3 regions of the Pseudorhizobium sp. NPDC055634 genome follow, and region 3 is predicted to be linked to each of the others. Evidence: predicted binding sites of a transcription regulator. Region 3 holds the regulator's gene; each other region holds the start of a gene.
What was found. Region 3 encodes LexA, which represses DNA repair genes until DNA is damaged. Its sites were predicted from a motif close to TGTTCNNNNTGTGTTCNG; they were not measured.

Region 1 (9,781 bases), on a different contig from region 3:
GAGTTCGGGTTCTGCGAACGCGCCATCGAGCAGGTGCCGCGCACATGCGGGACCGCCGAGAATTCTGCCTTGAGGTCCGGCTTGTCGGAGCCGCCCATGCCGGCGCGCCCGGGATTGAAGTTCGCGCCGCCCTTCTTGCCGTACTGCACGTCGCCGGTCTGCGCCATGAAATCGGCGATGACGCGGTGGAAGACCACGCCATCATAGGCGTGTTCACGGGCGAGTTCCTTGATCCGGGCCACGTGGCCGGGAGCGAGATCGGGCATCAGCGAGATCACGACCCTGCCCTTCGTCGTTTCCATGATGAGCGTGTTTTCCGGATCCTTGATCTCGGCCATGTACTTCTCCTTCATTACTCGAATTGACGCTTTTCGGCGTCCGTTACTGTCGGCCGACGGTGACCTTCACCATCCGGTCGGGATCGGAGACCTCGCCGTTGCCGCCCGCGCCGCGCTTGATCTTGTCGACGTTCTCCATGCCCGAGACGACCTTGCCGACCACCGTGTACTGGCCGTTGAGGAAGGAGCCTTCGTCGAACATGATGAAGAACTGCGAATTGGCGGAATCGGGATCCTGCGAACGCGCCATCCCGACCGTCCCGCGTTCGAACGGGATGTCGGAGAACTCGGCGGGAAGATCGGGCAGGTCGGAGCCGCCGGTGCCTGCGCGGCCGGGATTGAAGCCGTCCTCCATGTCGCCGAACTCGACATCGCCGGTCTGGGCCATGAAGCCTTCGATCACCCGATGAAAGGCGACGTTGTCGTATTCGCCCTTCGAGGCGAGTTCCTTGAGGCGCGCGACATGCTTGGGAGCCGCGTCCGGCAGCAACTCGACGACCACCGGGCCGTCCTTGAGTTCGATCGTCAGGTAGTCGTCCTCTGCGGCAAGCGCCGGCATGGCGACGGAGGCGAACGCGAGGGCACCGGCAAGGGCGAGACGAAGAAGTTTCATGTGTTCTCCACGATGAGAGGTCAGCGGTTCAGCTTGATACGCATGGCGGCGAGCACCGGAGCCGGAACGAAGGCACCGACGTCACCGCCCATTGCGGCGATCTGACGTACCAATGTGGCCGTAATAGGCCGCGACGCCACGCCCGCAGGCAGAAATACCGTCTGGACGTCGGGTGCCAACTGACGGTTCATGCCGGCCATCTGCATTTCGTAGTCGAGGTCCGTGCCGTCCCGCAGTCCCCGGATGAGCAGGGTCGCGCCATGGGCGCGGGCTGCATCCACGACCAGGTTGTCGAACGAGACCACCTCGATTTCGCCGGCTGCGGACGGAAGCGCCTCGGCAACCGAAGCCCTGATGAGTTCCGCCCTCTCCCCGAAGGTGAAGAGCGGCGCCTTCCCGGGGTGGATGCCGATCCCGACCACCACCTTCTCCGCAACCTGCAACGCCTGCACCAGGACGTCGAGATGTCCGTTCGTCATCGGGTCGAATGATCCGGGATAGAATGCGGTCGCCATCAAGCCTCACACGGTTTGTCGCCTTTTGTCATGGAAGCCCGGGCGCTGCAAGATGGCGAAGATGAACGCCAGATGAACGGACCATTCAAGCGCGTTTCATTGCTAACATGCTTTCTTGCGGCCAGTGGGTGGGAGACCGAACCGGGGAAGCCAACCTTGAGCTTCTCCATGCAATTTGGAACCAGGTCGCGCAATGAGCGTTCTGGCTGGCAAGAAGGACAACTGAGATGATCGAGAGAAGGAAGCCGATCGTGCTGGACAAGATCTCAATGATCAACATGGTCTGGACAGCAATGATCGCCGCGATGCTCACGGCCACGGTGACCCTTTATCAGGATCGTTCGCAGTGGAGCGATCTGGACTATCCGCAGATGACGGGACGTTACAACGATATCTCGTTCTACTAGGCGGTACTGACCAAAGAGGCAGGTTATGTTCGTGACGTTGACGGTATTGGCGGGTCTGATCAGTATCATGTTCGTGGCATCGGTCGCATCGACGATCACCGAACTTCGCCGCGAACGAGAAGAGATGAAGGCCTTCGCAGCCCGTAGGGTCACGTTCTAGTCGGGGACGACAGGATTTTTCTGGATTTCCAGTAGCGGACTGCACCACCGGAAAAACAATTCCGGCCCTGCAGCCAAAAAATAAGCCGGGCATTTTGCCCGGCTTATTTGTTTTGTTTTCGGCTTATTCGGCATCCGTTTCGGGCGGAGCCTCGCCGGGAGCAGTGGCGCCCGGATCGCCGGCATCCAAGACGTTCTCGTCGGGCCCGCCCTCGCCTGCCTCGTCTTCGCCTTCAGGCTCGCTGATGCGCTCGACCGAAACCACGCGTTCATCCTTCGCGGTGGAGAAGATGGTCACGCCCTTGGTGGCGCGGCTGGCGATGCGAATGCCGTCGACCGGGACGCGGATCAGGACGCCACCGTTCGACACGAGCATGATCTGGTCGGCATCCTCGATCGGGAAAGCGGCCACCAGATGCCCGATTTCGCTCGTCCGGGAGGTATCCGTGGCCCGGATGCCCTTGCCGCCTCGACCCGATGTGCGGAAGTCGTAGGACGAGGAACGCTTGCCGAAGCCACGCTCCGAAACCGTGAGGACGAACTGCTCGCGCGCCCTCAGTTCCTGGTAGCGCTCCTCGGAAAGCTCGCCTTCGGCCCCGACATCCTCGCCGACGAGAGCGATATCCTCTTCATCGACGCCCATGGCGCGACGTTCGGCAGCAGACCGCTTCAGATAAGCGGCGCGTTCCCACGGCTCGGCATCCACATGGCCGACGATCGTCATCGAAATGATGCGATCGCCCGGCTGCAAGGTAATGCCCCGCACGCCGATGGAGTTGCGGCCCGCGAAGACGCGGACGCTGTCCACCGGGAAGCGGATGCACTGGCCGAGCGCGGTCGTCAGCAGCACGTCGTCACGATCGGTGCAGGTCTCGACGGAGAGAATCTCATCGCCCTCCTCGTCCAGCTTCATCGCGATCTTGCCGTTGCGGTTGACCTGGACGAAATCGGACAGCTTGTTGCGGCGCACGGTTCCGCGCGTCGTCGAGAACATGACGTCGAGATTGTCCCATGTCGCCTCGTCTTCAGGCAGCGGCATGATGGTGGTGATGCGTTCGCCGGGCTCCAGCGGCAGCATGTTGATGAGGGCCTTGCCGCGTGACGTCGGCGTGCCGATCGGCAGGCGCCAGACCTTCTCCTTGTAGACGATGCCGCGCGAGGAGAAGAACAGCACCGGCGTGTGGGTGTTGGCAACGAACAGCCGGGTGACGAAATCCTCGTCGCGGGTCGCCATTCCGGAGCGACCCTTGCCGCCGCGGCGCTGCGCCCGGTAGGTCGTCAGCGGCACGCGCTTGATGTAGCCGAGGTGCGAGACGGTGACCACCATGTCCTCGCGGGCGATGAGGTCCTCATCGTCCATGTCGGGTCCGCCCTCGAGGATCTCGGTGCGCCGCGGCGTGCCGAACTCGTCGCGGACGGCCAGCAGTTCGTCCTTGACGATCTGGTAGATGCGCACGCGCGACGAGAGGATTTCGAGGTAGTCGCTGATCTCCGCGCCGATCTTGTTGAGCTCGTCGGCGATTTCGTCGCGGCCGAGCGCCGTAAGGCGGGCCAGGCGCAGTTCCAGGATGGCGCGCGCCTGCTCTTCGGAGAGATTGTAGGTGCCGTCGTCGTTGATCCGATGGCGCGGATCGTCGATCAGGCGGATCAGGGCGTCCACGTCATGGGCCGGCCAGCGCCGGGTCATCAGCTGTTCGCGTGCGGTCGCCGGGTCGGGCGCGCGACGGATCAGGTTGATGACCTCGTCGATGTTCGCAACCGCGATCGCGAGACCGACCAGGACATGCGCGCGTTCACGCGCCTTGCGGAGAAGATACTTCGTCCGCCGGCTGACGACTTCCTCGCGGAAGGAAACGAAGGCCTTCAGCATGTCGATCAGCGTCAGCTGTTCGGGCTTGCCGCCGTTGAGCGCCACCATGTTGCAGCCGAAGGAAGTCTGCAGCGGCGTATAGCGGTAGAGCTGGTTGAGGATGACATCCGCATTGGCGTCGCGCTTCAGCTCGATGACGACGCGGTAGCCCTGGCGGTCGGATTCGTCGCGAAGATCCGAAATGCCCTCGATGCGCTTGTCGCGCACGAGTTCGGCCATCTTCTCGATCATCGTCGCCTTGTTCACCTGGTAGGGAACCTCGGTGATGATGATCTGCTCGCGGTCGCCCCGCATCGGCTCGATGTGAGCGCGGCCGCGCATGATGACGGAGCCTCGGCCCGTCTCGTAGGCGGACTTGATCCCCGCCCGTCCGAGGATCAGCGCGCCGGTCGGAAAATCCGGTCCCGGAATGATCTGCATCAGTTCCGGCAGCTCGATCGCCGGGTTGTCGATCAGCGCGATACAGGCGTCGATCACTTCCGTGAGGTTGTGCGGCGGAATGTTGGTCGCCATGCCGACCGCAATGCCGCCGGCGCCGTTCACCAGGAGGTTCGGGAAGCGCGCCGGGACGACGACCGGTTCGGAAAGCGTGCCATCGTAGTTGTCACGGAAGTTGACGGTTTCCTTGTCGAGATCGTCGAGAAGCGCGTGAGCGGCCTTCTGCAGGCGGCATTCCGTGTAGCGCTGCGCTGCCGGCGGATCGCCGTCGATCGAACCGAAGTTGCCCTGGCCGTCGATCAGCGGCAGGCGGAGCGACCAGTCCTGCGCCATGCGCGCCAGCGCGTCGTAGATCGCGGCGTCGCCGTGCGGATGGTATTTACCCATCACGTCACCGGTGACGCGGGCCGACTTCACGTATTTCTTGTTCCAGTCGATCCCCATTTCGCTCATGGAGAACAGGATGCGGCGATGGACCGGCTTCAATCCGTCTCGAACATCCGGGAGCGCGCGGCTGACGATGACGCTCATCGCGTAATCGAGGTAGGACCGCTGCATCTCTTCCATGATGGATATGGGTTCGATGCCGGGTGGCAGCTTTCCGCCGCCGGGAGTGCTTTGCTCAGTCAAATCGGATCACGATCTTGGTTCGGAATCAATTCTGTCTCTATATCGGAAAGCGGCTTCCAGCGCCAAGTTCGGCACCGGTTTTGAACAGGTTTCGAACATCGGCGAGGAAACCGACCGGGTCTCGGGCACGAGACAATGGGCAGGCCGCTCTTCCCTTGAAGGCCATGCTGTCCTAACAAGCTAGGATGGGGTCCGCAAGGATCGGCAACGCGCTGGAGCAGAGATGGCTACTGCGGACATCTTGGTCAATGCCTTCACCACAATGCTCGTCACGCTGGATCCGCCCGGCCTGGCGCCCGTCTTCCTGGGCATGACGGCAGGCATGCGGCGGGACCAGCGCCGTCACGTGGCCGTGCGCGGCTCGCTCGTCGCATTCGGCATACTTGCGGTCTTCGCCGTGTTCGGCGCCAGTCTTCTGGGTGCCCTCGGCATATCCATGGGCGCATTCAGGATCGCCGGCGGGTTTCTCCTGTTCTGGATCGCGTTCGAAATGGTGTTCGAGCGCCGGCAGGAACGCAAGGCGAAGACCTCGCAGGAGGCCATCACCCTCGGCCAGCTTCACAATCTCGCAGTCTTCCCGCTTGCCCTCCCGCTCATCGCAGGACCGGGAGCGATTTCAGCGACCGTGCTTCTTGCCGGCACGATGTCCGGCCCCTGGGATCGGCTCCTGCTGATCGGCGTTCTGGCGCTGACGATGGGCGTGGTGCTGATGGCGCTGCTGATTGCCGAACGACTGGATCGCTTCCTCGGACTGACCGGGCGGGCCATCCTGACCCGCCTCCTCGGCGTCGTTCTCGCGGCACTCTCCGTGCAGTTCGTGGTCGACGGCGTGAAGTCCGCCTTCAATACCGTCTGACCCTGCGCCCGCGTCCGCGCTATCGCGGATCAGAACGGGATGTCGTCATCCAGGTCGCGCGAGAAGCCTCCGCCCTGGCCACCCTGGCTGCCTTGACCACCCTGGCCGCCGCGGCTTCCACCGGAGGCCGGGCGGTCGTAGTCGTCGCCGAAATTGCCGCCGCCGTAGTCATTGCCGCCGCTGGCCCGGCCACCGCCGCCGCCATAGCTGCCCTGCCCGCCGCCTTCGCCGCGGCCGTCCAGCATGGTGAGCGTCGAGTTGAAGCCCTGCAGGACGACTTCGGTCGAGTAACGGTCATTGCCGTTCTGGTCCTGCCATTTGCGGGTCTGCAGAGCGCCCTCGATGTAGAGCTTGGCGCCCTTCTTCACATACTGTTCGACGACCTTGCAGAGGCCCTCGTTGAACACGACGACGCTGTGCCACTCGGTCTTCTCCTTGCGCTCGCCGCTGTTGCGGTCACGCCAGCTTTCCGAGGTCGCGATGCGCAGGTTGGCGATTGGACGTCCGTCCTGCGTGCGCCGAATTTCGGGATCGGCGCCGACATTGCCGATCAGGATTACCTTGTTGACGCTACCAGCCATAGTTCTTCACCTTGTCCGCCGCCTGTCATGCGGCCAATTCAACGATGGCCTAGCTTAGACCATCTGCCGTCGCCGTTGGCCACCCCGTGCCGCTCATCCACAATGGATTTTTGTTCTTTCTTTGTTCTATTTATTCCCTATGCTTGTGTCAAGCAGGACGCTTTTTTGAGTCGATCCCGTGGACTTTCCGGCTTCACACCGGCACTTCATATCCTACATAAGGGCAACCACTCCTCCCCATCGAGCAGAGTAATGAGCGAACTTAAGACGATCTCCATCCGTGGTGCGCGCGAGCATAATCTGAAGGGTATCGATCTCGACTTGCCGCGCAACTCGTTGATCGTCATGACCGGGCTGTCCGGCTCGGGCAAATCCTCCCTCGCCTTCGACACGATCTATGCGGAGGGACAGCGCCGCTACGTCGAAAGCCTCTCGGCCTATGCGCGCCAATTCCTGGAGATGATGCAGAAGCCGGACGTCGACCAGATCGACGGCCTCTCCCCGGCCATCTCGATCGAACAGAAGACGACATCGCGCAATCCGCGCTCGACCGTGGGCACGGTCACCGAGATATACGACTACATGCGCCTCCTGTTCGCGCGGGTAGGCGTGCCCTATTCGCCGGCGACCGGCCTGCCGATCGAGAGCCAGACGGTCAGCCAGATGGTCGACAGGGTGCTCGCCCTCGAAGAGGGAACCCGGCTCTACATTCTCGCGCCGATGATCCGCGGACGAAAGGGCGAGTACAAGAAGGAACTCGCCGACCTGATGAAGAAGGGCTTCCAGCGGGTGAAGGTCGACGGCCAGTTCTACGAGATCGCCGACGTACCCGCGCTCGACAAGAAGTACAAGCATGACATCGACGTGGTGGTCGACCGCCTGGTGGTGAGGCCCGACATCGGCGCGCGCCTTGCCGACAGCCTGGAGACGTCGCTGAAGCTCGCCGACGGGCTGGCGATCGCCGAATTTGCCGACAAGCCGCTGCCGGCGGAGGAAACGTCTGCGGGCGGCGCCGCGAACAAGTCGCTGAACGAGACGCATGAACGCGTGCTGTTCTCGGAAAAGTTCGCCTGCCCCGTATCCGGCTTCACGATCTCGGAGATCGAGCCCCGACTGTTTTCGTTCAACAACCCCTTCGGCGCCTGCCCGACCTGCGACGGTCTCGGTTTCCAGCAGAAGATCGATCCGGCGTTGATCGTCCCGGAACCGGGCCGCACCCTGCGCGATGGCGCCATCGCCCCGTGGGCCAAGTCAACCTCGCCTTACTACAACCAGACTCTCGAGGGGCTGGGGAAGGTCTTCGGCTTCAAGCTCTCCAACCGCTGGGAGGAGCTTCCCGAGGCCGCTCGGCATGCCATCCTGCAGGGGACCGAGGAGCAGATCGAATTCTACTACGTGGATGGCGCCCGCTCCTACAAGACGACCAAGACCTTCGAAGGCATCGTCCCCAATCTCGAGCGCCGCTGGAAGGAAACCGACAGCGCCTGGGCGCGCGAGGAGATCGAGCGGTACATGTCGGCGGCGCCCTGCCCCGCCTGCAACGGCTTCCGCCTGAAGCCGGAGGCGCTGGCGGTCAAGGTGAACGCCCTTCATATCGGCCAGGTTACCGACATGTCGATCAGGGTCGCCCGCGACTGGTTCGAGGAGCTTCCGAAGCACCTCAGCGACAAGCACAACGAGATCGCCGTCCGTATCCTCAAGGAAATCCGCGAGCGGCTGAGCTTCCTCAACGATGTTGGCCTGGAATATCTCAGCCTGTCGAGAAGCTCGGGCACGCTTTCGGGCGGGGAAAGCCAGCGTATCCGGCTCGCATCGCAGATCGGCTCTGGTCTGACGGGCGTCCTTTATGTGCTCGACGAACCCTCTATCGGCCTTCATCAGCGCGACAATGCCCGCCTGCTGGACACGCTGAAGCACCTTCGTGATATCGGCAACACCGTGATCGTCGTCGAGCATGACGAGGACGCCATCCTGACCGCCGACTACGTCGTAGATATTGGTCCCGCCGCCGGTATCCATGGCGGCGAGGTCGTTGCCGAAGGCACGCCGGCGCAGGTCATGGCGAACCCGAATTCGATCACCGGCAAGTATCTCTCCGGAGAACTTGGCGTCGCGGTTCCGGCCGAACGCCGCAAGCCGAAGAAGGGCAAGGAGATCAAGGTCGTCGGTGCCCGGGGAAACAACCTCAAGAACGTCACCGCTTCGGTGCCGCTCGGTGTCTTCACCGCGGTGACCGGTGTTTCGGGCGGCGGAAAGTCGACCTTCCTCATCGAGACGCTCTACAAGGCGGCGGCCCGGCGCGTCATGGGCGCCCGTGAAATCCCGGCCGAACATGACCGGATCGACGGTTTCGAGCACATCGACAAGGTGATCGATATCGACCAGTCGCCGATCGGACGCACGCCGCGCTCCAATCCGGCCACCTATACGGGCGCCTTCACGCCCATCCGCGACTGGTTCGCGGGGCTCCCCGAGGCGAAGGCTCGCGGCTATGCGCCCGGCCGGTTCTCCTTCAACGTCAAGGGCGGGCGCTGCGAGGCCTGCCAGGGCGATGGCGTCATCAAGATCGAGATGCACTTCCTCCCCGACGTCTACGTCACCTGCGACGTCTGCCACGGCAAGCGCTATAACCGCGAGACCCTCGACGTCCATTTCAAGGGCAAGTCGATCGCCGACGTTCTGGACATGACGGTCGAGGAAGGCGTCGAGTTCTTCGCGGCCGTACCCTCGGTACGCGACAAGCTGCAGGCGCTCTTCAACGTCGGCCTCGGCTATATCAAGGTGGGCCAGCAGGCGAACACGCTTTCCGGCGGCGAGGCGCAGCGCGTCAAGTTGGCGAAGGAATTGTCCAAGCGCTCGACCGGGCGCACGCTCTACATCCTCGACGAGCCGACGACGGGCCTGCACTTCCACGACGTGGCCAAGCTGCTGGACATGCTGCACGAGCTGGTGAACCAGGGGAACTCGGTCGTCGTGATCGAACACAATCTCGAGGTCATCAAGACGGCAGACTGGATCATCGACATCGGGCCGGAAGGCGGAACCGGCGGCGGCGAGATCGTCGCAGCCGGCCCGCCTGAAGCGATCGTCAAGGAGAAGCGCTCCTATACGGGGCATTTCCTGAAGGAACTGCTCGAGCGTCGGCCTGCGAAACGGATCGAGGCGGCGGAATAAACATCGGCGGAGGGTCACATGGCAGGGCGGGGAACGATCCGGACAGGCATCGGCGGCTGGACTTTCGAGCCGTGGGATAAAAGCTTCTATCCGCCGAAACTGGCGAAGAAGAAGCAGCTGGAATATGCCGCCGGCAAGCTGAAGGTCATCGAGGTCAACGGCACCTATTACGGCTCGCAGAAGCCCGAGACCTTTGCCAA
Region 2 (9,781 bases), on a different contig from region 3:
AGGCTGTGCGCCGGGCTTGAGGCAGGCAAGCGAGCCGGCCACGGCCGCGCGGCGCAGCGCGTCCGCGAAGGGCAGGCCGCCGTCCATGCCGGCGGCGAGATAGCCGCAGAAGGTATCACCGGCCCCCACCGTGTCGACCGGCCGGATGTCCAGCCCTTGTGCGCGATGCAGAACGCCGTCGCGCACGGCGACTACGCCTTCGGCGCCGAGCGTGACGATGAAGGTCTGCCCGGTTTCGGCGTGCATCCTCTTCAGCGCCTCTTCGCGTTCCGCCGGCTGCAGGTCCGCCTTGCCCGTCAGGAGTTCGAACTCCGTTTCGTTGGTGACGACGATGTCGGCCAGCGCCGCGAGCCTTGCAGCCTCTGCGGTGAGGGGGGCCGTGTTGAGAATGGAAGTGACGCCTTTTCGCCGGGCGGCCCGAAGCGCGGCCTCGACCGCCTCCGGAGGCACCTCGAGCTGGAGCATCAGGACGTCTCCCGCTGACATCGCATCGACCGCCTCATGGGCCTGGCCCTCGTTAACGGTGCCGTTGGCCCCCGGCACGACGGCGATCATGTTCTCCCCGGTTCCGCCGACCAGAATGAGGGCCGTTCCCGTCGGTCCGTCCACCCGGTTGACGGCGGAGAGGTCGACGCCCGCCTGATCCAGAAGCGAGAGGGACGGCGCGGCGAACTCGTCCTTGCCGACGGCTCCCGTCATGCGCACGTGGCTCCCGGCGCGCCGCGCCGCCAGTGCCTGGTTCGCGCCCTTGCCGCCGGCGGCGGTGGTAAAGCCCGTGCCCGGCACGGTCTCGCCGGGCACCGGAAGTCGCTCGGTGGTTGCGATAAGATCCATGTTGATGGAGCCGAAGACGGTGATCATGGGCGCTCTCTCTGCGTCGTCCGAAATGCGGTCGCGACACTGCCCGAGCCGCTTACTCCTCGTCAACCACCCGCAGTTTCAGGAGGCCGGTGCGGCTTTCCACAGCGCGCGGCTCGTCTCGGTCTACCGACGCCGGACCTGCCTGCTCCAGTTCGAGCGCGCCGATCTTTGCGCCGCGGCGGGTAAGTTTCTCGGAAGATGTGAGGATCTGGTCGACATCCCGCTGCGCCGCCAGGAAATGCCCCTGCAGCTTGCGGGTCCTGTCATCGAGCCGTGACAGGTCTTCCATCAGGAGCGCCACTTCGCCCTGGATCAGGTGGGCCTGCTCGCGCATCCTCTGGTCTTTGAGCACCGCCTGGATGACCTGGATCGACAGCATCAGCAGCGAAGGCGAGACGATCACCACCTTGAGGCGCTGCGCCTTCTGCACCACCCCGTCGAAATGCTCGTGGATTTCGGCGAAGATCGATTCCGACGGCACGAAGAGAAAGGCCATGTCCTGCGTCTCGCCGGCGATCAGGTATTTCTCGGAGATATCCCGGACGTGGACCTCGAGATCGCGGCGGAACTGGGTGGCCGCGGCCTTACGTGCCTCGGGTGCCGCCGTATCGCGGAACACGTTCCAGGCTTCCAGCGGAAACTTCGCGTCGATCACCAGCGGCGGTGCGCCGTTCGGCATCCGCACGAGGCAGTCGGGCCGCTTGCCGTTGGAGAGGGTGGCCTGGAACTCGTAGGCGCCCATGGGCAGGCCATCGGCAATGATCGCCTCCATCCGCCCCTGGCCGAATGCGCCGCGCGTCTGCTTGTTGGAGAGAATGGCCTGCAGTCCGACCACGTCCTTCGCAAGCGTCTGGATGTTGCTCTGCGCCGCATCGATGACCGCAAGGCGCTCCTGGAGGAGGCGAAGGTTCTCGTGCGTGGATTTCGTCTGCTCGGTAATTGTGCTGCCCAGCCGATGCGTCATGCCGTCGAGGCGCTGGTTCACCGCCTGGTTCAGTTCGGTCTGCCGCTGGGAAAGCGTTTCGGTCATGTTCGCAAGCCGCCCCTGCATCTCCGCCTGCGCCCGCATCAGTTCCGCCAGCCGGGCTTCCGATTGCGCGGCCTGCCGAACCTGCTCGACGCTCCTCCGGCGCGAGGCGACGAGCAGTCCGAAGGCCGCGGCACAAAGGGTCGCGAGGAGGAGGGCGAGGAGCCATGCGACGCCCGCGGGATCGGCAGCGAGATCTTGGAGGATAGGGATGAGGCTGTTCATGACGGCACCCTAGCAGAAATCCAGGCCACGGAAAGATCAAATCGTGAACATCGCCGTGGCGGCTTTCGCCGGCTCCGGCCGCCAATCCTGTTCCATCCGCCGGAAAGATGCGCTATGGGAGGCCATGACCATCAAGCCTCTCATCATTCTTCCCGACCCGCTCCTGCGTCAGGTTTCAACGCCGGTGGAGCAGGTCGATTCCGAAATCAAACGCCTTGCCGACGACATGCTGGAGACGATGTACGATGCCCCGGGCATCGGTCTTGCGGCGATCCAGATCGGCGTGCCGCGCCGCATGTTGGTGATCGACGTCTCCAAGGAAGACGAGGAAAAGACGCCGCTGGTCTTCATCAATCCGCAGATCGTCGCGTCCTCGGACGAGCGCTCGGTCTACGAGGAAGGCTGCCTCTCGATCCCCGATTATTATGCCGAGGTGGAGCGGCCCGCCGCGGTCACCGTGGATTACATCGATCGCGACGGAAAGCAGCAGACGCTTGAGGCCGACGGCCTTCTGGCGACCTGCCTACAGCACGAGATCGACCACCTGAATGGTGTCCTCTTCATCGATCACATCTCGCGCCTCAAGCGGGAAATGGTGATCAAGAAGTTCACCAAGGCTGCCCGCTCCCGCGCGTAAAAACGGGCCACGGGGTCAACGAACAGGCGGCGGCAGCCGCGGGCAAGGAGCGCAGACAGGATGGCGCTACGCATCATCTTCATGGGAACGCCGGACTTCTCCGTCCCGACGCTCCGCGCGCTCAAGGACGCCGGCCACGATATCGTCGCCGTCTACAGCCAGCCGCCGCGTCCAGGCGGGCGCCGCGGCCTGGACCTTCAGAAGTCGCCGGTCCACCAGGCGGCGGAACTGCTCGGCCTGCCGGTCTTCACGCCCGTGAACTTCAAGGATGAGGCCGACCGCGATCGGTTCCGGCAGTTCGAGGCCGACGTTGCCGTGGTTGTCGCCTATGGTCTCCTGCTGCCGGAAGCGATCCTGAGCGGCACGCGGCTTGGCTGCTACAACGGCCATGCCTCCCTCCTGCCGCGCTGGCGCGGTGCCGCCCCGATCCAGCGGGCAATCATGGCTGGCGACCTGAAGACCGGCATGATGGTCATGAAGATGGATAAGGGGTTGGATACCGGACCGGTTGCCCTCACGCGCGAGGTGGAGATCGACGCGAACATGACGGCGGGCGAACTCCATGACCAGCTCATGCATGTCGGCGCCCGCGCCATGGTGGAGGCGATGGGACGCCTGGAGGCAGGCGACCTGCCGCTGACGCCCCAGCCGGAAGAGGGCGTCCTCTATGCCTCCAAGATCGACAAGAACGAGACGCGTATAGAGTTCTCACGCCCCGCGCCGGAGGTCCACAACCAAATTCGCGGCCTTTCCCCCTTCCCGGGCGCCTGGTTCGAGGTCGAGATCAACGGCCGGGCGGAACGCGTCAAGGTGCTTTCCTCTGAGCTTGCAGAAGGCCATGGCGAAACGGGTACGGTTGTGGACGGCCAGCTCACAATCGCATGCGCAGGCGGAGCGGTCCGCCTTACCCGGCTGCAGAAGGCGGGCGGAAAGCCGCTTGCTGCGGCGGACTTCCTGCGGGGGACGCCGCTTCCCGCCGGCACGAGGCTCGGCTGATGCCGCGTTTCCGCATGACCGTCGAATATGACGGCACCCCCTATGTGGGCTGGCAGATGCAGGAGAACGGGCACTCCGTCCAGGCCGCGCTCCAGAACGGCATCCGCTCGCTGACCGGCGAGACCGTATCGATCCGCGGTGCGGGCCGGACCGATTCCGGTGTCCATGCGATTGGTCAGGTCATCCACGCGGACCTGGCGCGTGACTGGAAACCCCACACGCTCCGCAACGCGCTGAACGCGCATCTGGGAATGGCCGGCGAGAAGGTTGCCGTCGTCGAGGTCAGGGCGACGGACGAAAGCTTCGACGCCCGCTTCTCGGCCGTCAAGCGGCACTACCTCTACCGCATCGTCAACCGCCCGGCACCGCTGGCCCTCGAGGCAAACCGGGCCTGGTGGGTGCCGAAGCAACTGGATCACGAAGCCATGCATGCGGCCGCCCAGATGCTGGTCGGACACCATGACTTCACCACCTTCCGTTCCGCCCACTGTCAGGCGACCAGTCCGATGCGGACCCTCGATCGGCTGGACGTGACGCGGGATGGGGAACTCATCGAGATCCGCGCCTCCGCGCAGAGTTTCCTGCACAACCAGATACGCTCCTTTGCGGGAACGCTGAAGCTGGCCGGCGAGGGGAAGATGTCGCCCGAGGATGTGCGCGCCGCACTCGAGGCGAGGGACCGCAAGGAATGCGGGCCGGTGGCGCCGCCCGAGGGGCTCTATTTCATGAAGGTCGATTATCCCGGCGACGAGGCCTGATATCAGCCGGGATAGATGCCGAGGAACCGCTCCAGCGTGTCCGAGAGCAGCATGGTCGGGACGATCAGTACCATGGTCAGCGTGGACACCATCAGCGGGCTGGGACCGCAGATCGTCCGGAAGACGCGGGCGATTGAGAATATCAGCGAGATCAACAGGGCCAGCCAGACGAGCGACAGAAGGCCCGTAAGCCCCGGCGCCAGCAAGAGCAGAAGGCTGAGCACGGCATAGGCGTAGGCGAAGGGGACCGAAAGCCAGTTCACGGCCACGACCATCGCATAGTACTTCCGGCCAAGCCCGAGCGCCCAGGCCATCAGCCCGATCAGCACCAGCGGCACGAGCCAGTTGACCAGTTCCAGCATGGCGAGCCGGAAGAAGAACATCCCGCCGACTTCCGTGTCGCTCGGCAGGCCGCGCAGGTAGAGGGCGCGCCACCAGAACCATGATATGGCCATGGCCGGCAGGCACCAGACGATCGCCCAGAAGGAGCGGGCGAGGCCGCGGTCGGAAATGTCGAGACGGCGCAGACCGGCGGCGTCGCCGCGAACGACCTGCCAGAGACCACCGAGGTAGAACCTGACCTCAAGCGCTCCGGGCATGCTCGAACCAGTTGGCAACGAAGCGGCCGTAGATTTCGGTGAGCGTCTCCAGGTCGGCGACGGACACGCGCTCGTCGACCATGTGCATGGTCTGCCCGACGAGGCCGAATTCCACAACCGGGCAATAATCCTTGATGAAGCGGGCGTCGGAAGTTCCGCCGGTGGTGGAAAGCGCCGGTCTGCGTCCGGTGATTTCCTGCACCGCCCCGGAAAGCGATTCGATCAGCGCCTCGTTTCGCGTCAGGAAGACATGGCTCGGGCGCTCGCTCCAGGCGATCTCGTAGCGCACCGGGTCGCGCCCCGGCCGAAGTCCGCCTGCCGTCGCCGCCGCTTCGAGCCTGCGGATGATCTCCGCCTGGAGGCTCTCGGCGGTCCATGTATCGTTGAAGCGGATGTTGAAGGAAGCCGTCGCCTTGGCCGGGATGACGTTGACCGCCGGATTGCCGGTGTCGATCGTGGTGACCTCGAGATTGGACGGCGGAAAATCCGTCGTTCCGTGATCGAACGGCTCGTCCATCAGCGCATGCGTGAGCTGCAGCAGGCCGCGGATCGGGTTGTCGGCAAGATGCGGATAGGCGGAATGGCCCTGCACGCCCTGCACCGTGATGCGGCCCGAGAGAGACCCCCGCCGGCCGATCTTGATCATGTCGCCCAGGGTGTCGGGATTGGTCGGCTCGCCGACGAGGCAGGCGTCCCATTTCTCGCCCTTGCCCGCCGCCCACCGCAGAAGCTTGTCGGTGCCGTTGACGGAGGGACCTTCCTCGTCGCCCGTAATCAGGAAGGAGATCGATCCCTTGGGTGCGCCGTACTTCCCGATATGTCGGGCCACGGCGGCCACGAAGCAGGCGATCCCGCCCTTCATGTCCACCGCGCCGCGACCGTAGAGCATCCCGTCGGCGATCTCCGCCGCAAAAGGCGGATGCGACCAGTCGGACTCGTTGCCGGGCGGGACGACATCCGTATGCCCGGCAAACATCAGGTGCGGTCCGTAGGTCCCGACTCGAGCGTACAGGTTTTCGACGTCGGGCGTGCCCGGCGTGCTTGCGATCATCCGCTCGACCCGGAAACCGAGCGGCGACAGCATGGTCTCCAGCGCCGTCAGGGCACCGCCTTCTTCAGGCGTCACCGAGGGGCAGCGGATCAGCGCCTTCAGGTTTTCTACGGGATCGGTGGCGGACATGGCGATCTCAGTCTCGCAGCAATTCGTTGATGCCGGTCTTGGAGCGGGTCTTCTCGTCGACGCGCTTCACGATGACGGCGCAGTAGAGACTCGGTCCCTGCTCGCCGTTTGGCAAGGGCTTGCCCGGCATCGTGCCTGCGACCACGACGGAATAGGGGGGCACTTCGCCATAGGTGATCTCGCCCGTGGCGCGGTCGACGATCTTCGTGGACTTGCCGATGAAGACGCCCATGCCGAGCACCGAGCCTTCACGGACGATGCAACCTTCGACCACTTCCGAACGGGCGCCGATGAAGCAGTTGTCCTCAATGATCGTCGGGCCGGCCTGCATGGGCTCCAGCACGCCGCCGATGCCGACGCCGCCCGAAAGGTGGACGTTCTTGCCGATCTGGGCGCAGGATCCGACGGTTGCCCAGGTGTCGACCATCGTGCCTTCGCCCACATAGGCGCCGAGGTTCACAAAGGAGGGCATCAGCACGACGTTCGGGGCGACGAAGGCGGAGCGGCGCACAACGGCATTCGGAACCGCGCGGAAACCGGCGGCGCGGAACTCGCTCTCGCCCCAGCCCTCGAACTTGGAGGGCACCTTGTCCCACCACGTGGATTGGCCCGGTCCGCCCTTGACCACTTCCATGTCATTGAGGCGGAAGGACAGGAGTACGGCCTTCTTCAGCCACTGGTTGACCTTCCATGAGCCGTCGGACTGGCGTTCGGCAACGCGGGCCTTGCCGGAATCCAGAAGGTTGAGGGCGGCATCGACGGCATCACGGATTTCACCTTTCGTGGAAACAGATACCCCGTCTCTTTGTTCGAAGGCGGTCTCGATCGTGTGTTCCAGGGAGGCGAGATCCGTGCTGCTCATGGGAAGTCCTTAACGTGGAGTCATTAGGATGGTCGGGATGGTCTGGCGGCTGGCCAGATGATGGTAATTGATCTAAGCGACCACCATCTCACCGTCAACGTGAATTGGCGCCTCGCGCCGGACTTGAAAGGCATGACATGGCGAAGGTGAAAAAGGATGGCCCGCGGCGCAAGGACGGCATATGGGATCCGCTGAAGGATAGTGTGACCGACAGGGAGCGTGCTGCCAGCGTGCCGCAGACGCCGCAGTCCATGTCGCCCTCCTACCGTCTCGCCTATGTCGACGACGACTTCATGATGCGGGAAGACCTGCGGCCGGTCCGCCTGCAACTGGAACTGCTGAAGGCGGAAACGATCCTCACCGAACAGGGCATCAAGTCGACGGTCGTGCTGTTCGGCGGCGCGCGCATCCCGGCTCCCGGCCAGGCGGCATGGGCCGCCAGGAACGAGACCCAGCGGAAGAACCTGGAAGAGGCATCCGTCTATTACGAGGAAGCCCGCAAGTTCGCCAATCTCTGCGCGCTGCACGGAAAGCGATACGATCACCAGGAGTATGTGGTGGTGACGGGCGGCGGCCCGGGCGTCATGGAAGCGGGCAATCGCGGGGCCTCGGAAGCCGGCGCCCCGACCGTCGGCTTCAATATCGTGCTGCCCCACGAGCAGGCCCCTAATCCCTATGTCACGCCGGAACTCAGCCTCAACTTCCATTATTTCGCGATCCGCAAGATGCACCTGATGATGCGCGCCAAGGCGATCGTCATCTTCCCCGGCGGCTTCGGCACGATGGACGAGATGTTCGAGGCCCTGACGCTTATCCAGACAGGTCGAATGGCGAAGATACCGTTCATCCTCTTTGGCAGCGAATTCTGGCACCGGATCGTCAACTGGCAGGCGCTCGCGGATTTCGGCACGATCGCACCGGAGGACATCGAACTGATCAGCTTCGTCGAGACGGCGGACGAGGCCTGGAAGATCATCGGCGACTATTACGAGCACTAGAAAACGAAAACCCGCCCCTGATGGAGGGGCGGGCTTCGCGACAGCCGGGTCTCAGTCGGACGGTCAGAAGGGACGGTTCGGCATGTCGTCGATCGAGATCACGCCGTCGCCGTTGCGGTCCATGCGGGCGAACAGCTTGTCCGCGGCGGCGGTGATTTCCGCCTTGCTGAACTGGCCGTTCTCATCCGTGTCGGCCTGGCGGACGAGATGGAAGCCGCCCATATGGCCTAGCTTGCGGCCATGGTGCATGCCCCGGCGCTCGCCGTCACCGCGACCGTCGCGGTCCGCCCGGCGCTCGCCGCGGTCACTACGGTCGCCGTCCTGCCCGTTCTCGGCCGTTTCCTGGCGGCGCTCTTCACGCTGCTCTGTCCTTGCCTTGCGGAACTCCTCCATCTTGGCCTTGCGATAAGTCCGCAGTTCACCGGGGATCAGGTTGCCGTCCTTGTCGGCATCGATCTCGGCAAAGAGGGCGTCCTGACGCTGTGCAAGCTCTTCCCTGGTGATCTTCGCGTCCTTGTCGGCATCGGCAGTCTTGAGCAGGCGCACGAACATCAGTTCCTGCATTGCGCCTGTCCTGCCGGCATGCCGCCCCGGACCATCGCGCCCTGGGCCGGCGAAGCTCGGCGCGGCGACGCCGGCAATGAGAGCGGCGGCGAGCGATGCCAGTACGATCTTGCGGGTATTCATGAAGAGGCTCCTTCCTCGGTTGCGCTATGACCCCAAACTAGGGTCCGCCCGGCGGAAGGCCTACTTAAACATCCGTAATCTGGATGACATTTCGGTAAGGTCTCAACCTGCGGCTATCGCGCAGAGGAAGGCCTGGAGGTCGTCGGTGAGGTAGTCGATGTGGTCATCCTCCTCCGACAGCACTTCCCAGCGCTCGATCAGGACCTCGTCGAGGTTGCGCGGCGTCAGCAGGATGGTGCGCATGCCGAGCGCCTTGGGCGCCTTCAAGTTGCGCGGCAGGTCCTCGAACATGGCGGCATGTCGCGTATCGACACGGTGGAGATGGGCGAACTTGTCGTAGGTTTCGCCGGCCGGCTTCGGAACGTAGTCCGCAGCGACGATGTCGAATATTTCGTCGAAGTGGTCGAGAATGCCGAGCGCACGCGCGGCCGCCTCCGCATGCGGAACGCTTCCGTTCGTGAAGATGAACTTGCGCCCGGGCAGCGCCTTGATCGCCTCTCCAAGCTCCGGATGCGGCAGAAGAGCCGAATAGTCGATCGCGTGCGCCCGCTCCAGGAAGTCGTTCGGGTCGATGCCGTGGTTCAGCATCAGCCCCTGAAGTGTCGTGCCGTGCTCGTGGTAGTAGCGCTTCTGCAGAGCCCTTGCCTCGTCCCGCTCCATCTGCAGCAATTCCGCGACATAGGCGGTCATGTTGCGGTCGATCTGCGCAAACAGGTTGACGTGATGCGGGTAAAGCGTGTTGTCGAGGTCGAACACCCAGTCCCTGACATGGGCGAAATCGGCGGCGACGGGTGCGGTCTTGGGCTTGCTCATGCGGCCTTATGCACCGTGGAGAGGCCAAAGAAAACGGCAAACTCCGGCGCTGGAGGAAAGTGACCTTGGCGACACGCGCCCGGAGTGATAGCGGCCACAAGCATGGACATCTGGATACCGATCACCATTGGCGCGGCC
Region 3 (9,781 bases):
TCCCGTGGTCAAGGAAGACTTCGACGAAACTCAGGAATTCCGGTTCAGCATGGCAAACCAGTTCTGACCTCTGCGGTCAGGACTGCGGCCAGATCTGATCCGGAGTAATAAGGCCTGATGGACTCAAACGAATTTTTTCCGCCCCATGACGGGATCAGCTTGCGCGAGCTAGCTGCCCGCCTTGGGGCCGAACTTGTCGATCCCGCCGCTGGCGACCGTATCATCCGGTCGGTAGCGCCTCTGTCGCGTGCGGGCGAGGGGCAGCTCAGCTATCTGCGCGCCCGCAAGGATCGGGACGAGCTTTCGGCCTGCAAGGCCTCGGCCATCCTTTGCGATCCCTCCCTGCAGAGCCTCATCCCCGACCACATCGCCGTCCTGCGGACAGCAACCCCCCATACGGCTTTTGCCCGGGCGGGAGCATTGCTGCATCCGATCGCCATGCGTCCTTCGCCCTTCACGTCCGGGGAGAGCGGCATTCATCCCGCCGCCTTCGTCGATCCGACCGCCCGGCTCGAACCGGGAGTCGAGGTGGAGCCGATGGCCGTGGTTGGTGCGCGCGCTGAGATCGGCGCGGGCACCCGCATCGGGGCCGGCGCGCTGATCGGTGCCGACGTGAAGATCGGGCGCGACTGCACGATTGCCGCCGGGGCTTCGGTCGTCGCCTCGCTGATTGGCAATGGCGTCATCATCCACAACGGCGCCCGCATCGGCCAGGACGGCTTCGGCTATGCGCCGGGCCCCGCCGGCATGCTGAAGATCGTGCAGATCGGCCGCGTCATCATCCAGGACAATGTCGAGATCGGTGCGAATACCACGATCGATCGCGGCACCATGGACGATACGGTCATCGGCGAGGGAACCAAGATCGACAACCAGGTGCAGATTGCCCACAACGTTCGGATAGGCCGCCATTGCGGTATCGTGAGCGGAGTTGGTATTGCAGGGTCGACGACCATCGGCAACGGCGTGATGATCGGCGGCGCCAGCGGCATCAACGGTCATATCACCATTGGCGACGGCGCCCAGATCGCCGCGATGAGCGGCGTCATGTCGGACGTGCCACGCGGCGCCCGCCTCGGCGGCATCCCGGCTCGCCCGATCAAGGATTTCTTCCGCGATGTTGCCGAGGCGATAGCGCGGTCCGAAGGACGGGCCAAGCGAAGAGGAGACAGGAATGAGTGAGCAGGCGGACACCACGCTCGGTTCGGCGGACATTCTCGAGATCATGAAGCTGCTGCCGCACCGGTATCCGTTTCTGCTGGTCGACAAGATCATCGAGATCGATGGTGACGAGTCGGCGATCGGCATCAAGAACGTGACCGCGAACGAGCCGCATTTCACCGGCCATTTTCCCGACCAGCCGATCATGCCGGGCGTGTTGCTGGTCGAGGGCATGGCCCAGACGGCGGGTGCCATCTGCGCCCGCAAGCAGGGCGAGGGCGGTGACCTGGTCTATTTCATGACCATCGACAATGCCCGTTTCCGTCGGCCGGTCGTGCCGGGGGACCGGGTCGAGTTCCGCGTCAAGAAGCAGAAGCAGCGCGGCAATATCTGGAAGTTCCATTGCGACGCCTATGTGGACGACGCGCTGGTCGCCGAAGCCGATATCGGCGCCATGATCCGTCGTAGGGATGGCGCATGAGCCGGATTGCAAGTACAGCCCGCATCCATCCGATGGCGGTTGTCGAGGACGGCGCCACGATCGGCGAAAATGTCGTCGTCGGACCGTTCTGCACGATCGGCAAGGACGTCGTGCTGAAGGATGATGTCGAGGTTATTTCGAACGCCGTCGTCTCGGGCAAGACGGAGATCGGCAAGGGCTGCCGCATCTTCCCCATGGCGGTGATCGGCGGCCTGTCGCAGAGCCTCCACGAGGCCGGCGAGGATTCCACCCTTACGATCGGCGACAACTGCACGATGCGCGAAGGCGTGACCATCAACATGGGCACGCTCGGCGGCGGCGGCAAGACCGTGATCGGCAGCAACTGTCTCTTCCTCGCCAACTCCCACGTCGCCCATGACTGCATCCTCGGCGACGGCATCGTCATGTCGAACAACGTCATGCTGGCGGGTCACGTGAAGGTCGGCGATCGCGCGATCCTCGGGGGCGGATCGGCAGTGCACCAGTTCAACCGCATCGGGCGCAATGCCTTCATCGGTGGCCTGAGCGCCGTGAACTACGACGTCATTCCCTACGGCATGCTGAACGGCAATCCGGGCATCCTGGGCGGTCTCAACATCGTCGGCATGACGCGCGCGGGCATCGAGCGGGCGACCATCCACCGGGTGCGGCGCGCCTTCAAGCAGATCTTCGAGGGCGAGGGCAACATCCGCGCCAACGCCGCGGCGATCCGCGAGGAATATGCCGACTGCCCCGAAGTCGTCGAGATCCTCGACTTCATCGCGGCAGACAGCGACCGGGCGATTTCCTCCCCGTTCCGCGGCAAAGCCTGATCCATGTCGATCCATCCGGCCCCCGATCCCAAGGGGCGGCTTGCCATTGTCGCCGGCTGGGGACAATTGCCCCTCTACCTTGCGGAAGCCGCACGGAAGGCGGGCGAGGACCCGGTCATCATTGCGCTGGCTGACGAGGCAGACCGCAGCTTCGAGGGCTTCGAGACGCTGGCCGTCGGCGTCGGCGATCTCGCCGGCATCGAACGCTTCATCCGCGACAAGGGTGTCGACAGGGTGGTGATGTCGGGAGCCGTCAGGCGGCGCCCGGAACTGCACGACATCCGCCCGACCTTCCGCACGCTGATGCGGATACCCGCCGTCATCCGCACCCTGGTCTCGGGGGGCGACGACGCCGTGCTGCAGATGGTCATCAAGCTTTTCGAGGGAATGGGATGCCGCGTGCTCGGCGCCCACGAGATCGCGCCGGGACTGTTGGCGAAGACCGGTCCCTTGACCTCTGCGAGGCCCTCGGCGGAAGATGTCCGCGATATTGAACAGGCGGTCGCGGCGGCTCTGGCGCTGGGTCGGCTGGATGTCGGCCAGGGCGCGGTCAGCGTCGGCGGACGGGTTGTCGCGCTGGAAGGTGCGGAAGGAACGGATCGCATGCTCGAACGGGTTGCCGAGCTTCGGCGGGAAGGCCGGATTTCTCCCCGCAGGAAGGGCGTACTCGTGAAACTGTGCAAGCCGCAGCAGGACGTGCGCGCGGACCTGCCAGCGATCGGACTGTCGACGGTCGCCAATGCGGCCCGCGCCGGCCTTGCCGGCATCGCCGTCGAGGCGGGACGGTCGCTGGTGCTCGAGGAACAGGCACTTGCCGCTGCCGCCGACCAGGCGGGGATCTTCGTTTGCGGCATCGATACGGGCCTCCCCAGGGGAGGGCTCGGATGACCAGCGGGTTGAAGGTTGCGGTCATCGCAGGCGAAGTCTCCGGCGATCTGCTGGGCGCCGACCTTGTGACCGCGCTGAAGGCCGCGCATCCGGGACCGATAGAGCTTGTCGGCGTCGGCGGAGAGGCGCTGGAGGCGCAGGGCCTCTCCTCGCTCTTCGACTTTTCCGAGCTTTCCATCATGGGTCTGACGCAGGTGCTGAAGCGCCTGCCGCAGCTTGCCCGCCGTATCCGCCAGACGGCAGAGGCCGTGATTGCCGCAAGGCCCGACGTCCTCGTCATCATCGACAGCCCCGACTTCACCCACCGGGTGGCAAGGAAGGTCAGGGCGGCACTGCCCGACCTGCCGATCATCGATTATGTCTGCCCGAGCGTATGGGCCTGGAAGGAATACCGCGCCCGCGCCATGCTGCCCTATGTCGATCACGTGCTGGCCGTGCTTCCCTTCGAGCCCGCCGTGATGCAGCGCCTCGGCGGCCCCCCGACGACCTTCGTCGGGCACCGGCTGACGAGCGAGCCGGCGGTTCTCAAGGTGCGCGACATCCGCCGCACCCTGCAGCAGAGGCAGCCCGGCGAACCCGCCACGGTCCTCCTGCTACCCGGTTCGCGTGCGGCCGAGATCCGACAACTGCTTCCGGTCTTCGGCCAGGCGGCTGCGGAATTCCTGCAGCGGGGAGGGCCGGCGCGCTTCCTGCTGCCCACGGTGCCGCGACAGGAGGCACTCGTTCGCGAGATCGCCCGGGGCCTGCCCGTGAAGACCGAGATCACGGTATCCCCCGAGGAAAAATGGGCCGCCTTCGCCAGCGCGGATGCGGCGCTCGCGGCATCCGGTACCGTGCTTCTGGAACTGGCGCTCTGCGGCATCCCGGCCGTCTCGGCCTACAAGGCGGACTGGCTGATCACCATGATGTCGAAGCGGATCAAGGTCTGGTCGGCGGCGCTTCCCAACCTGATCGCCGACTATCCGGTCATCCCGGAATACCTGAACGACGTCGTGCGTCCCGGAAGCCTGTCCCGCTGGCTGGAGCGGCTTTGCACCGATACCCTGCAGCGGCAGGCAATGCTGGAAGGTTTCGAACTGACCTGGCAGCGCCTTGCCACCAGGGTTCCGCCCGGCGAGGCGGCGGCCGGCATCGTGCTTGAGGTCATGGAACGAAAGAAGCCCGGTCGATGACCGGGCTTCTTGCATTTCGGGGGCTGTCGATCAGCGCTTGGAGACGGGAACGTAATCCCGCTCCGGGGCGCCGGTATAGAGCTGCCGCGGGCGGCCGATGCGCTGCTGCGGATCCTCGATCATTTCGGCCCACTGGGCGATCCAGCCGACGGTGCGCGCGAGCGCGAACAGGACCGTGAACATCGTGGTGGGGAAGCCCATCGCCTTCAGGGTGATGCCCGAATAGAAGTCGATGTTCGGGTAGAGCTTCTTCTCGATGAAGTACTCGTCGGTCAGCGCGATCCGCTCCAGTTCCATGGCGACCTGCAGCAGCGGATCGTCCTTGTGGCCGAGTTCGGCCAGGACTTCGTGCGTCGTCTTCTGCATGATCTTCGCGCGCGGGTCGTAGTTCTTGTAGACGCGGTGACCGAAGCCCATCAGGCGGAAGGGGTCGTTCTTGTCCTTGGCCCGGGCGATGAATTCCGGGATGCGGTCGACGCTGCCGATCTCCGTCAGCATGTTGAGTGCCGCTTCGTTGGCGCCGCCGTGTGCGGGGCCCCAGAGGCAGGCAATGCCGGCCGCGATGCAGGCGAACGGATTGGCGCCCGACGAGCCGGCGAGGCGGACGGTCGAGGTGGAAGCGTTCTGCTCATGGTCGGCATGGAGGATGAAGATCCGGTCCATGGCGCGGGCCAGAACCGGGTTTACCTTGTACTCCTCGCACGGCACGGCGAAGCACATGTGCAGGAAGTTCGCCGCGTAATCCAGGTCGTTCTTCGGGTAAACGAAGGGCTGGCCGATATGGTACTTGTAGGCCATCGCGGCGATCGTCGGCATCTTGGCGATCATGCGCAGCGAAGCGACCATCCGCTGGTGCGGATCGGTGATGTCGGTCGAGTCGTGATAGAAGGCCGACAGCGCGCCGACGCAGCCGCACATGACGGCCATCGGGTGGGCGTCCCGGCGGAAGCCGGTGAAGAAGCGCGTCATCTGCTCGTGCACCATGGTATGGTGCGTGACGCGGTAGTCGAAGTCCTTCTTCTGGGCGGCGGTCGGCAGTTCACCGTAAAGCAGCAGGTAGCAGGTCTCGAGGAAGTCCCCGTGTTCCGCCAGCTGTTCGATCGGGTAGCCGCGGTGGAGGAGCACGCCCTTCTCGCCGTCGATATAGGTGATTTTCGATTCACACGACGCAGTCGAGGTGAATCCCGGATCGTAGGTGAAAGCTCCGGTCTGCTTGTAGAGGGCACCGATGTCGATGACCTCGGGACCGATCGTGCCGGACTTCACGCCCAACTCGACGCTCTTGTCACCCAGTACCAGATTTGCGCTCTTATCCGTCATGCTGATCCTCCAAACTGTTGGCGGCGGGGCGTCTCAAAACGCCACAAGAATTAAGCGTCATGTGTAGCTATATGATCCGATGGCCGCTGCCAAGCACTGCGGAGGTCTAATTGTGCGGCGCCAAAATCGCTTCTGTCGTCAACACTTGGTCGGGGTTAATGATCCGCAAACAGGCCCGTGTAAAGGCCATCGGATCACCCCGTTTCTGCAGGTTCGGGTTGCATTCCGCCGGTCTCGGTTGCATCCTTCATCCGCAGGGGCGGGTGGACGCGGATGCCGCAGCAGGGCCTACTTCGGGAGCAGTCCGAGCCGGGTGCGATTGCCGCTCCGGTCGTGGCCGGCCATGTCCTTATTCCAGACGATGAGACGCTCCCTGCCGTGGTCGGCAACCGTGTCACGTGCCCGAGAAGGTGGAGCCGGTTGCGCGACGTCCTGCGGCAAGGCCGGCTGACGGAGCGGACCGCCGGGCGCATGCGTGCCTTCGTCGAGGAGGAGGCCGCGCACGGGCACGGCTTCCTGTTCGTGCCGGTCCTGGTCGGCGGCGGTGCCGCCTTCTGGTTTGCGCTCGCCCGCGATCCGCCGGCAACCGTGCTCGCACTTCTCCTTTTGGCGTTTGCGGCGGCGACCGTCGCGGCGCAGCGGCGGACCGGCAGGCTTCCGCTTCTTCTCTTTCTGCCGGCACTGGTTCTGGCCGGCATGAACCTTGCCCAGTTCGAAACCTGGCGGCAGGCGACCGTCATTCTCGATTCCCCCGTGACCACGACCGTCACCGGAGAAGTGCACCGCCGCGAACCGGCGGGCGAGGGCCGCTGGCGCTACATCATCCGCATCGCTTCGACCGAAGAGCCGACGCTGAGGCGGCCGCCCCGCGATGCCGTTCTCCTCGCGCGCGGCAGGCATCCGCCGTTTGCGGCCGGCGACACGGTGCGCGGCAGGGCCCGCATGTCGCCGCCGTCGGGACCGGCGCTGCCCGGCCTCAACGACTTTGCCTTCCGTTCCTTTCATGACGGCATCGGGGCGGTCGGCTTCTTCTATGGCGCGCCCCAGCCGGTTGAGCCGACGACCGTCGGGGAGCGGGATTGGCGCCGCGCCATCGAGCGGTGGATCTTCGCGCTCCGCAGCACGATCGCCGACCGCATCCGCGAGGTCGTGCCGGGGGACGCGGGCGCCTTCGCCGCCGCCATTGTCACCGACGAGAGACGTGCGATCTCGAAGGAAACGACGGAGGCGCTCCGTATTTCCGGGCTGGCGCATATCGTGGCGATCTCCGGGCTCAACATGGCGCTCGCCGCCGGCATCTTCTTCGTCGGCCTGCGCGGATTTCTCTGCCTCTTCACGGGCTTCGCCCAGGCCTGGCCGGTCAAGAAGATCGCCGCCGCCGGGGCGCTTCTCATGGCGACCGCCTATTACCTCATCTCCGGCTTTGCCGTCTCCGCCGAGCGGGCCTACCTGATGATGGCGGTCACGCTGATTGCCGTCTGGTTCGACCGCGCCGCGATCAGCCTTCGCAACATTGCCGTGGCGGCGCTGATCATGCTGGCGGTCGCCCCTTCGCAGGTCATGGGCCCGAGCTTCCAGATGTCGTTTGCGGCGACCGCGGCGCTGGTGGCGGGTTATGCCTGGTGGAGCCGGCGCGCCGCGGCAGGGGAGCGCGAACCCTCGCTCATGGCGCGCGGCCGGCTCGCGCCGGTCATGACCGGCTGGCACTGGATGGCCGGCATTTTCGCAACCTCGCTGATCGGCGGCCTCTCGACGGCGATCTTCTCGATGGAGCACTTCCACCGCCTCGCCGGTTACGGGCTGGCGGCGAACCTCGCCGTCATGCCGATCATCTCCTTCGTGGTCATGCCCGCCGGACTGCTCGCCATGCTGCTCATGCCCCTCGGGCTGGATGCGCCGCTCCTGGGATTGATGGGCATGGGTCTTGAGGCGGTCATCGCCGTCGCAGGCCATGTCGCGGCCTGGGGCGGAGATGTCGGCACCGGCCGCCAGCACCGGTGGTTCCTGGCCATCGCCTCGGCAGGCTTCCTGCTGCTTGCGCTGCTGCGCACGCCGCTTCGGCTCCTGGGCGTGCCGGCAATGCTGCTTGCCTTCGCGCTGAGCTGGCATGAAGCGCGTCTGCCGCCGCCGGACCTCCTGGTCTCCGAAGACGGGACGCTCGTCGCGCTGGCGACGGGCCCCGTCGCAACGAACCGGGCCCGCCCGCCGGCCTTCATCTTCGACCAGTGGCAACGCGCACTTCTGCTTCCCGATCCCGTCGCCCCGGTCGTGTCGCCGGCGGGTGACATTGGCCTTGCCGCGACGGATGAACCCTCCGCGGCCTCGAGCGCAGACCCGAGCTCAAGCACTCTCCCGACGGCGCCCCAGACAGCGCCCCGGACTGCCTCCCGGATAGCCCAGTTGACCGACGATCAGCGCGCCCGGGTGCGCTCGGAGATGAAGGCGTCACTTGCCGCCGCCGCTGCCGATGCGGGACGGTTCCATTGCCGGCAGAAGGCATGGTGCCTGGCGGTGACGCGGGAGGGTGCGGTTGTCGCCGTGGTGGAGGATCCAAGGCTCGCCGGCAGCGCCTGCGACATCGCCGCTCTGGTCGTCGCCCCGCGGACGCGGCTGGCAGAATGTCTGTCCGGCGCGCTCATGCTGAACGGCGCGAGCCTCAGAAGGACAGGCGCCCTGGAAATCCGCATGAACGGCAGCCCCGATCCGTCGATGTGGCGCGCGCATGCCGCAAGCGCCGATACCCGGCGCCCTTGGACCAGCCATCGACTTTATGACTGGCGCACGGATCGTTTCGACGAAACGCTTCCCCGCAGCCTCCTGCGGCTTCTCAGTGGTAGCGCCGGATGAGGCCGACGAGCTTACCCTGGACCTTGACGCGGTCGGCGGGAAGAATGCGGGTTTCGTAGGCGGGATTTGCCGCTTCCAGCGCGATCGAGGCGCCGCGGCGCCGGAAGCGCTTCAGCGTTGCCTCCTCGTCGTCGACGAGCGCCACGACGATGTCGCCCGGGCTTGCTGTCTGGCCGTTGCGGATGATCACCGTATCGCCATCCAGGATGCCGGCCTCGATCATCGAGTCGCCCTTGACCTCGAGCGCATAATGCTCGCCGGCTCCCAGCATCTCGGCCGGGACGGCAATGTCGTGGGTGTTGTTCTGGATCGCCGAGATCGGCACGCCGGCCGCGATGCGGCCCATGACGGGCACGCTCGTGCTGGTGTTCTCATTGCTTGCCGCAACCGGCTGGGCCGCCGGCGCAGGCTTCTGCTTGCCGAGGCTGCCTTCGATGACGCTCGGCGAAAAGCCGCGGCGGGGCTGCAGGCTGCTGCTATAGGCTTCCGGCAGCTTGATGACCTCCAGCGCGCGTGCCCGATTGGGCAGGCGGCGGATGAAGCCGCGTTCCTCAAGCGCCGTGATGAGCCGGTGGATGCCGGATTTCGACGCGAGGTCGAGTGCGTCCTTCATCTCGTCGAACGACGGCGGAACCCCCGACTCCTTCATCCGTTCGTGAATGAAAAGAAGAAGTTCCTGCTGTTTGCGCGTGAGCATCCGGGTTTCCTAAGCGTGAAACAAAGCCAGAACAGACGATATATGTTCCGGATGCGTTCCGCAAGGCAAAAGTTCCAGCTGTTTGGCACCCCGCTTCTCCCATCCCGCCGTGACAGCGGCGATCGTTGCTGTTAAGGACGTCGCGTCCGCCGCTGCCGGGTCAGCGTGACGGACGACGACGCCTGCCTCGAAGGAGTTTCCGCCATGGACATCAAGCCCAATTTTGAAGTCGTTGTGGGTGAAGGAGAAGGCCGCGTGCTGTTCTCCCAGGCGCGCCGGTTTTCGCTGATCGCCGGTCCGTGCCAGATGGAGAGCCGCGACCACGCCTTCATGATCGCCGGAACGCTGAAGGAATTGTGCGCCAAGCTCGGGATCGGCCTCGTCTACAAGTCCTCCTTCGACA

Region 1: uvrA (excinuclease ABC subunit UvrA) is a predicted target of LexA. The motif match lies at 6,519-6,536, and genes of this name have one in related genera.
Region 2: ACWGPT_RS03250 (DNA recombination protein RmuC) is a predicted target of LexA. The motif match lies at 2,146-2,163, and genes of this name have one in related genera.

The regions. Positions count from the first base shown of each region.
Region 1 covers NZ_JBSHHW010000003.1:71,515-81,295, forward strand. The annotation lists gene ACWGPT_RS05525 (peptidylprolyl isomerase) at 1-338, opposite strand, end outside; gene ACWGPT_RS05530 (peptidylprolyl isomerase) at 382-951, opposite strand; gene coaD (pantetheine-phosphate adenylyltransferase) at 972-1,466, opposite strand; gene ACWGPT_RS05540 (hypothetical protein) at 1,694-1,873, shown strand; gene ACWGPT_RS05545 (hypothetical protein) at 1,899-2,033, shown strand; gene gyrA (DNA gyrase subunit A) at 2,157-4,970, opposite strand; gene ACWGPT_RS05555 (MarC family protein) at 5,194-5,826, shown strand; gene ACWGPT_RS05560 (single-stranded DNA-binding protein) at 5,856-6,407, opposite strand; gene uvrA (excinuclease ABC subunit UvrA) at 6,660-9,581, shown strand; gene ACWGPT_RS05570 (DUF72 domain-containing protein) at 9,600-9,781, shown strand, end outside.
Region 2 covers NZ_JBSHHW010000002.1:38,280-48,060, reverse strand. The annotation lists gene ACWGPT_RS03255 (ribokinase) at 1-861, opposite strand, end outside; gene ACWGPT_RS03250 (DNA recombination protein RmuC) at 914-2,113, opposite strand; gene def (peptide deformylase) at 2,238-2,750, shown strand; gene fmt (methionyl-tRNA formyltransferase) at 2,811-3,746, shown strand; gene truA (tRNA pseudouridine(38-40) synthase TruA) at 3,746-4,504, shown strand; gene ACWGPT_RS03230 (hypothetical protein) at 4,507-5,103, opposite strand; gene dapE (succinyl-diaminopimelate desuccinylase) at 5,087-6,283, opposite strand; gene dapD (2,3,4,5-tetrahydropyridine-2,6-dicarboxylate N-succinyltransferase) at 6,291-7,145, opposite strand; gene ACWGPT_RS03215 (LOG family protein) at 7,283-8,143, shown strand; gene ACWGPT_RS03210 (EF-hand domain-containing protein) at 8,207-8,830, opposite strand; gene ACWGPT_RS03205 (pyrimidine 5'-nucleotidase) at 8,933-9,643, opposite strand; gene ACWGPT_RS03200 (EamA family transporter) at 9,746-9,781, shown strand, end outside.
Region 3 covers NZ_JBSHHW010000004.1:371,866-381,646, forward strand. The annotation lists gene bamA (outer membrane protein assembly factor BamA) at 1-67, shown strand, start outside; gene lpxD (UDP-3-O-(3-hydroxymyristoyl)glucosamine N-acyltransferase) at 118-1,182, shown strand; gene fabZ (3-hydroxyacyl-ACP dehydratase FabZ) at 1,175-1,642, shown strand; gene lpxA (acyl-ACP--UDP-N-acetylglucosamine O-acyltransferase) at 1,639-2,454, shown strand; gene ACWGPT_RS09245 (LpxI family protein) at 2,458-3,342, shown strand; gene lpxB (lipid-A-disaccharide synthase) at 3,339-4,514, shown strand; gene gltA (citrate synthase) at 4,545-5,834, opposite strand; gene ACWGPT_RS09260 (ComEC/Rec2 family competence protein) at 6,108-8,681, shown strand; gene lexA (transcriptional repressor LexA) at 8,662-9,378, opposite strand; gene kdsA (3-deoxy-8-phosphooctulonate synthase) at 9,583-9,781, shown strand, end outside.